2 regions of the Aeribacillus sp. FSL K6-1121 genome follow, and region 2 is predicted to be linked to the other one. Evidence: a T-box and tRNA genes for the amino acid it is inferred to sense, from the RefSeq annotation. Region 2 holds a T-box; the other holds one or more tRNA genes.
What was found. The T-box of region 2 lies ahead of ileS (isoleucine--tRNA ligase). A T-box ahead of a tRNA ligase gene usually reads a tRNA of that ligase, here a tRNA-Ile.
Positions count from the first base shown of each region.

Region 1 (3,248 bases), 1.4 Mb from region 2:
TGTTATCGAATACGGAACGTCAGAAACACCGCAAGATGTAAGAACTCCACCGTTATCGTACGGAGATATGTATAATTCCGATGATGAAATTGGATATATTGAAGATATTGAAAACTTCATTTATACAGATATTGAGGGAAAAAACGTAAACGTCTATCCGTCACATGAACATAAACGATATGAAAAAATGCTTGATGAAGAGGATTTAACAGTTTTATGGGGAGATCTTCCATTAACAGAAAAAGAACCATATACGAAAAATGATTAAAATTACAAGAAGACAAAAAAAGCGTTGCAAACTGCAACGCTTTTTTTGATTTCGAAATGACTCCGCAGGCAGGATTCGAACCTGCGACCGTTCGGTTAACAGCCGAATGCTCTACCACTGAGCTACTGCGGAATATAAAAAAAATTTAAGGCATTTTGCCAAATAGAACAGCTATTGACTGACAATTGCAGCAATGTCAATTGCCCAACTAAGCTGCTTAAAAAATAGCAATGGGCCTGAGTGGACTTGAACCACCGACCTCACGCTTATCAGGCGTGCGCTCTAACCAGCTGAGCTACAAGCCCATATTAAGCGGGTGATGGGAATCGAACCCACGACATCAGCTTGGAAGGCTGAGGTTTTACCACTAAACTACACCCGCGCGAAAATATTTATTTTTCTATTTAAATGATAAACACGCATTTTCCATGCCTCTTCCTCTTCCAGCACTGTTCGAGGATGTAAATGCGTCGAGGCAACTCGCAGATTATTCATTGAAGTGTCGCTCGTGGCTGAGGTTTTACCACTAAACTACACCCGCACGAAAATATTTATTTTTCTATTTAAATGATAAACACGCATTTTCCATGCCTCTTCCTCTTCCAGCATTGTTCGAGGATGTAAATGCGTCGAGGCAACTCGCAGATTATTCATTGAAGTGTTGCTCGTGGCTGAGGTTTTACCACTAAACTACACCCGCATAATAAGCTGATAATAGAAATAAATACTTATTTTCAATGCCATATTATCTATCTCTACTATAGGCAAATGGGGCGACTGATGGGAATCGAACCCACGAATGCCAGAGCCACAATCTGGTGCGTTAACCACTTCGCCACAGTCGCCGCAATTAATAAAACAATGGCTCGGGACGGAATCGAACCGCCGACACAAGGATTTTCAGTCCTTTGCTCTACCGACTGAGCTACCGAGCCGTAAAACTCCGATAAAAAATTATGTACAATCCATCATTAAAGAAAGAATTCATTGACACAACCTGCTGTACTTGAAAAATTCCTCCTACAGCTGTTGAATCAATAATTAATGGCGGTCCCGACGGGAATCGAACCCGCGATCTCCTGCGTGACAGGCAGGCATGTTAACCGCTACACTACGGGACCATTGGTTGCGGGGGCAGGATTTGAACCTGCGACCTTCGGGTTATGAGCCCGACGAGCTACCGGACTGCTCCACCCCGCGATAATAATGACGGAGGAGGAGGGATTCGAACCCCCGCGCGGTTTGACCCGCCTCTCGGTTTTCAAGACCGACCCCTTCAGCCAGACTTGGGTACTCCTCCATATAATAAAGATGGTGGACCTTGCAGGATTCGAACCTGCGACCGGACGGTTATGAGCCGTCTGCTCTGACCAGCTGAGCTAAAGGTCCGAAAAATGGCGGTGGAGGGGATCGAACCCCCGACCTCACGGGTATGAACCGTACGCTCTAGCCAGCTGAGCTACACCGCCAAATTAAATATGGAGCCTAGCGGGATCGAACCGCTGACCTCCTGCGTGCAAAGCAGGCGCTCTCCCAGCTGAGCTAAGGCCCCCCTTTAAATTCCCTGGTCGGGAAGACAGGATTCGAACCTGCGACCCCATGGTCCCAAACCATGTGCTCTACCAAGCTGAGCTACTTCCCGATATGGCGCGCCCGAGAGGAGTCGAACCCCTAACCTTTTGATCCGTAGTCAAACGCTCTATCCAATTGAGCTACGGGCGCAAATATGGTGCCGAGGACCGGACTTGAACCGGTACGGTAGTCACCTACCGCAGGATTTTAAGTCCTGTGCGTCTGCCAATTCCGCCACCCCGGCAGAGAAAAGCGGAAGACGGGATTCGAACCCGCGACCCCCACCTTGGCAAGGTGGTGTTCTACCACTGAACTACTTCCGCGTATTATGCGGGTGGAGGGACTTGAACCCCCACGCCGTAAGGCGCTAGATCCTAAGTCTAGTGCGTCTGCCAATTCCGCCACACCCGCGTCAAAATGGTGAGCCATGGAGGATTCGAACCTCCGACCCTCTGATTAAAAGTCAGATGCTCTACCGACTGAGCTAATGGCTCATAAAAAAATTTTTTCTCCTAATCCATTTTTCATTTGTCAGATGTCCCTTCCTCTGCCAGTCTTTTCGAGGATGTTGGATGCGTCGGGACAACTCGTCGCTTATTCGATGAAGCCTTGCTCGTTGCTCTACCGACTGAGCTAATGGCTCATATAAAGTAATTTTTTCTTAAAAATCGGTCATATGCCCCTTCCTCTTCCAGTTTTCTCGAAAACGCTGGATGCGTCGGGACAACTCTCTGATTGTTCGTCGAAGCATTGCTCGTTACTCTGACGACTAATCTAAAAGCTCCTGCTCAATATGCAACACCTTTAATGATGCCGGCGAGAGGAATCGAACCCCCAACCTACTGATTACGATTCAGTTGCTCTGCCAATTGAGCTACACCGGCATGATGAATACAACAATCAATAATCAGTCTTGCTTCATTTGATCGTCGTTCCAATCTTAGAAATCTTGTCCAAGGAAAAGTTCAATTGGTACGATGAAGCAGCATGAAAGACGATATCTCGACCGTGCTTTGCCAATTGAGCTGAATCGATATACTGTATGGTGGAGGATGACGGGATCGAACCGCCGACCCCTTGCTTGTAAGGCAAGTGCTCTCCCAGCTGAGCTAATCCTCCAATTCAAAAATCACCAGAGGACATATGCAAAGTAAATAAAAGTCCATAATTCTTTCAAAACTAGATAACGGTTCCTTCACGAATAGATGCTCTTTCTTGGTTAAGTCCTCGATCGATTAGTATCCGTCAGCTCCACGTGTCACCACGCTTCCACCTCGGACCTATCTACCTCGTCATCTTCAAGGGATCTTACTCGCGTTTAGCGATGGGAAATCTCATCTTGAGGGGGGCTTCACGCTTAGATGCTTTCAGCGCTTATCCCTTCCGCACATAGCTACCCAGCGGTGCC
Region 1 is NZ_JBBOPS010000001.1:2,237,928-2,241,175, forward strand. It holds gene NSQ61_RS10860 (TraR/DksA C4-type zinc finger protein) at 1-268, shown strand, start outside; tRNA gene NSQ61_RS10865 (tRNA-Asn) at 329-400, opposite strand; tRNA gene NSQ61_RS10870 (tRNA-Ile) at 500-573, opposite strand; tRNA gene NSQ61_RS10875 (tRNA-Gly) at 580-650, opposite strand; tRNA gene NSQ61_RS10880 (tRNA-His) at 1,038-1,113, opposite strand; tRNA gene NSQ61_RS10885 (tRNA-Phe) at 1,131-1,203, opposite strand; tRNA gene NSQ61_RS10890 (tRNA-Asp) at 1,314-1,389, opposite strand; tRNA gene NSQ61_RS10895 (tRNA-Met) at 1,392-1,468, opposite strand; tRNA gene NSQ61_RS10900 (tRNA-Ser) at 1,479-1,568, opposite strand; tRNA gene NSQ61_RS10905 (tRNA-Ile) at 1,581-1,657, opposite strand; tRNA gene NSQ61_RS10910 (tRNA-Met) at 1,664-1,737, opposite strand; tRNA gene NSQ61_RS10915 (tRNA-Ala) at 1,748-1,820, opposite strand; tRNA gene NSQ61_RS10920 (tRNA-Pro) at 1,834-1,910, opposite strand; tRNA gene NSQ61_RS10925 (tRNA-Arg) at 1,914-1,990, opposite strand; tRNA gene NSQ61_RS10930 (tRNA-Leu) at 1,996-2,084, opposite strand; tRNA gene NSQ61_RS10935 (tRNA-Gly) at 2,092-2,163, opposite strand; tRNA gene NSQ61_RS10940 (tRNA-Leu) at 2,170-2,251, opposite strand; tRNA gene NSQ61_RS10945 (tRNA-Lys) at 2,259-2,334, opposite strand; tRNA gene NSQ61_RS10950 (tRNA-Thr) at 2,652-2,724, opposite strand; tRNA gene NSQ61_RS10955 (tRNA-Val) at 2,884-2,959, opposite strand; rRNA gene NSQ61_RS10960 (23S ribosomal RNA) at 3,056-3,248, opposite strand, start outside.
Region 1: it has a tRNA-Ile gene. The T-box ahead of ileS (isoleucine--tRNA ligase) is inferred to sense a tRNA for this amino acid. The anticodon was not compared.

Region 2 (3,248 bases):
TCACCAATCTCGGCAAAAAATAAAATCGCTTATTGAAAATAGTCTTGTCAAAGTCAATTGGAAAATTGTTGAGGATGCTCATTTTGAAATTGCGGAAGATGATGTGTTATCTGTCCGAGGATTCGGAAGAAGCAAAGTTTTGGCAATTGAAGGGAAAACAAGAAAAGATAAGTGGCGCATTAAGATCGGAATACAAAAATAATATTACAAATGGAAAGATTTTTGCCCATTCTGTCGAAAAATCGTTTATAATTGGATTAGTGTTTTGCGAAAAACATACATATGGAGGTGGAATTTGTGCCTTTAACCCCGCTGGATATTCATAACAAGGAATTTACAAAAGGCTTTCGCGGCTATGATGAAGATGAAGTAAATGAGTTTTTAGATCAAGTGATTAAAGATTATGAAATGGTCATCCGCGAAAAGAAAGAATTGGAATTAAAGGTGAAGGAATTAACCGAGAAGCTGAATCACTTTACAAATATAGAAGAAACGTTAAATAAATCGATTTTAGTTGCGCAGGAAGCTGCGGAAGATGTGAAAAGAAACGCTCAAAAGGAAGCGAAGCTGATCATTAAAGAAGCGGAAAAAAATGCTGACAGAATCATCAATGAAGCACTTGCTAAATCGCATAAAATTGCAATGGAAATCGAAGAGATGAAAAAGCAGTCAAAAGTATTCCGCACCCGTTTTCAAATGCTCATCGAAGCACAGCTTGATCTGCTAAAAAATGATGATTGGGATCACTTAATGGAATACAATGTCGAGCCAATCTTAGGAGAAGAAGCGGAAGAACCGAAAGTATAACTTGACTTTTTTGTTCGTGATTTCATATAATACGAAAATAAAACGGAATATGACAAAACAATGAGAGGGACAGTAGTCCTTTCAAGCCCTTTATGACAGCGAACCGGGGACGGTGGAAGCCCGGGTAAAGGCGAAAGGATGAACATCACCCTTGAGTCCATAGCTGAAACATGCTAGTAGGCTGTGGCGGCCAAGTCCGTTATGTTTATGAGTGGATGTGCATGATTTGTGCGCATCTAAAAGGGTGGTACCGCGAGATTCCTCCTCGTCCCTTAGGGATGAGGAGTTTTTTTTATTTTAGTGAACAAATATTATGTGGAGGAATGGGAATGGATTATAAAGAGACGTTACGAATGCCGAAAACAGACTTTCCAATGAGAGGGAACCTTCCGAAAAAAGAACCTGAGATCCAGAAAAAATGGGAAGAGATGGATATTTATGAAAAAGTGCAGGAGCGCACGAAAGGACGGCCTCTTTTCATATTGCATGATGGTCCGCCGTTCGCAAACGGGGATATTCATATGGGGCATGCCTTAAACAAAATTTTAAAAGACATTATTGTCCGTTATAAATCCATGAGCGGATATTGCGCACCGTATGTTCCTGGATGGGATACGCACGGTCTGCCAATTGAAACAGCACTTTTGAAGAAACAAAAAATCAATCGAAAAGAGATGGATGTCGCGCAGTTTCGAAAACATTGCGAGCAATATGCATGGGAGCAAATTGAGCGCCAGCGCGTGCAATTTAAACGCCTTGGAATTCGAGGCGACTGGAAAAATCCATATGTCACCTTGAAACCAGAATATGAAGCCCAGCAAATTCGCGTCTTTGGAGAAATGGCGAAAAAGGGATATATTTATAAAGGCTTGAAGCCGGTTTATTGGTCTCCATCGAGCGAATCTGCCTTGGCAGAGGCGGAAATTGAATATTATGACAAACGCTCGCCTTCTATTTATGTTGCATTTGAAATAAAGGACGGAAAAAATATATTAACAGATGGAGAAAAAATCGTCATTTGGACGACTACTCCGTGGACTATCCCTGCAAACTTAGGAATTGCTGTTCATCCTGATTTGGAATATTCTGTAGTGAAGGTTGGAGCTGACAAGTTTGTGATCGCATCTGCTCTGCTCGAAGAAGTGGCAAAAGAGCTGGACTGGACAGAATATGAAGTAGTGAAATCGTTTAAAGGCAAAGAGCTGGAATATGTGGTTGCGAAACACCCGTTCTATGACCGCGATTCATTAGTGATCCTTGGCGAACATGTAACGACCGACGCTGGTACAGGATGCGTCCATACAGCGCCAGGCCATGGGGAAGACGATTTTGTCGTCGGACAAAAATATAACCTAGGCGTATTATGTCCTGTCGACGAAAGAGGGTACATGACAGAAGAAGCTCCAGGGTTCGAAGGATTGTTTTATGATGACGCAAATAAAAAAATAACGGAAAAATTAGAAGAAGTAGGGGCATTGCTAAAGCTTTCATTTATTACACACTCCTATCCACATGACTGGCGGACAAAGAAACCAACGATTTTCAGAGCAACAGCGCAATGGTTTGCGTCCATTAAAGATTTTCGAGATGAATTGCTGCAAGCAATTAAAGAAACGAAATGGATCCCTAATTGGGGAGAAATTCGCATTCATAACATGATCCGCGATCGAAGCGATTGGTGTATTTCCCGTCAGCGGGCATGGGGCGTGCCAATTCCAGTGTTTTATGGTGAAAATGGGGAGCCGATCATAACAGATGAAACGATTGAACATGTGGCAAAACTGTTCCGCGAGCACGGCTCGAACGTTTGGTTTGAACGCGAAGCAAAAGACCTGCTTCCAGAAGGATTTACACACCCTTCAAGCCCGAACGGCATTTTTACAAAAGAAACAGACATTATGGACGTTTGGTTCGATTCAGGCTCTTCTCATCAAGCAGTTTTAGTTGAACGGGAAGATTTGCAGCGTCCTGCTGATCTTTATTTAGAAGGCTCTGACCAATATCGCGGCTGGTTTAATTCATCGCTGTCTACAGCAGTTGCTGTCACAGGAAAAGCTCCATATAAAGGCGTTTTAAGCCATGGATTTGCGCTGGACGGCGAAGGACGGAAAATGAGCAAATCGCTAGGAAATGTTGTTGTTCCTGCCAAAGTGACGGAACAGTTTGGAGCAGATATTCTTCGTCTATGGGTAGCATCAGTTGATTATCAATCGGATGTTCGCGTCTCTGATGCAATCTTAAAACAAGTATCTGAAGTATATCGGAAAATTCGCAACACGTACCGTTTCTTGTTAGGAAATTTGTTTGATTTTGATCCAAATCAGCATCGTGTTTCTGTAGAAAAATTAAGAGAAGTGGATCGCTATATTCTCATTAAACTGAATAAACTAATTGCCAAAGTGCGAAAAGCATATGAAGAATATGATTTTGCATCCATCTAT
Region 2 is NZ_JBBOPS010000001.1:838,208-841,455, forward strand. It holds gene NSQ61_RS04365 (YlmH family RNA-binding protein) at 1-202, shown strand, start outside; gene NSQ61_RS04370 (DivIVA domain-containing protein) at 298-807, shown strand; T-box leader at 859-1,083, shown strand; gene ileS (isoleucine--tRNA ligase) at 1,137-3,248, shown strand, end outside.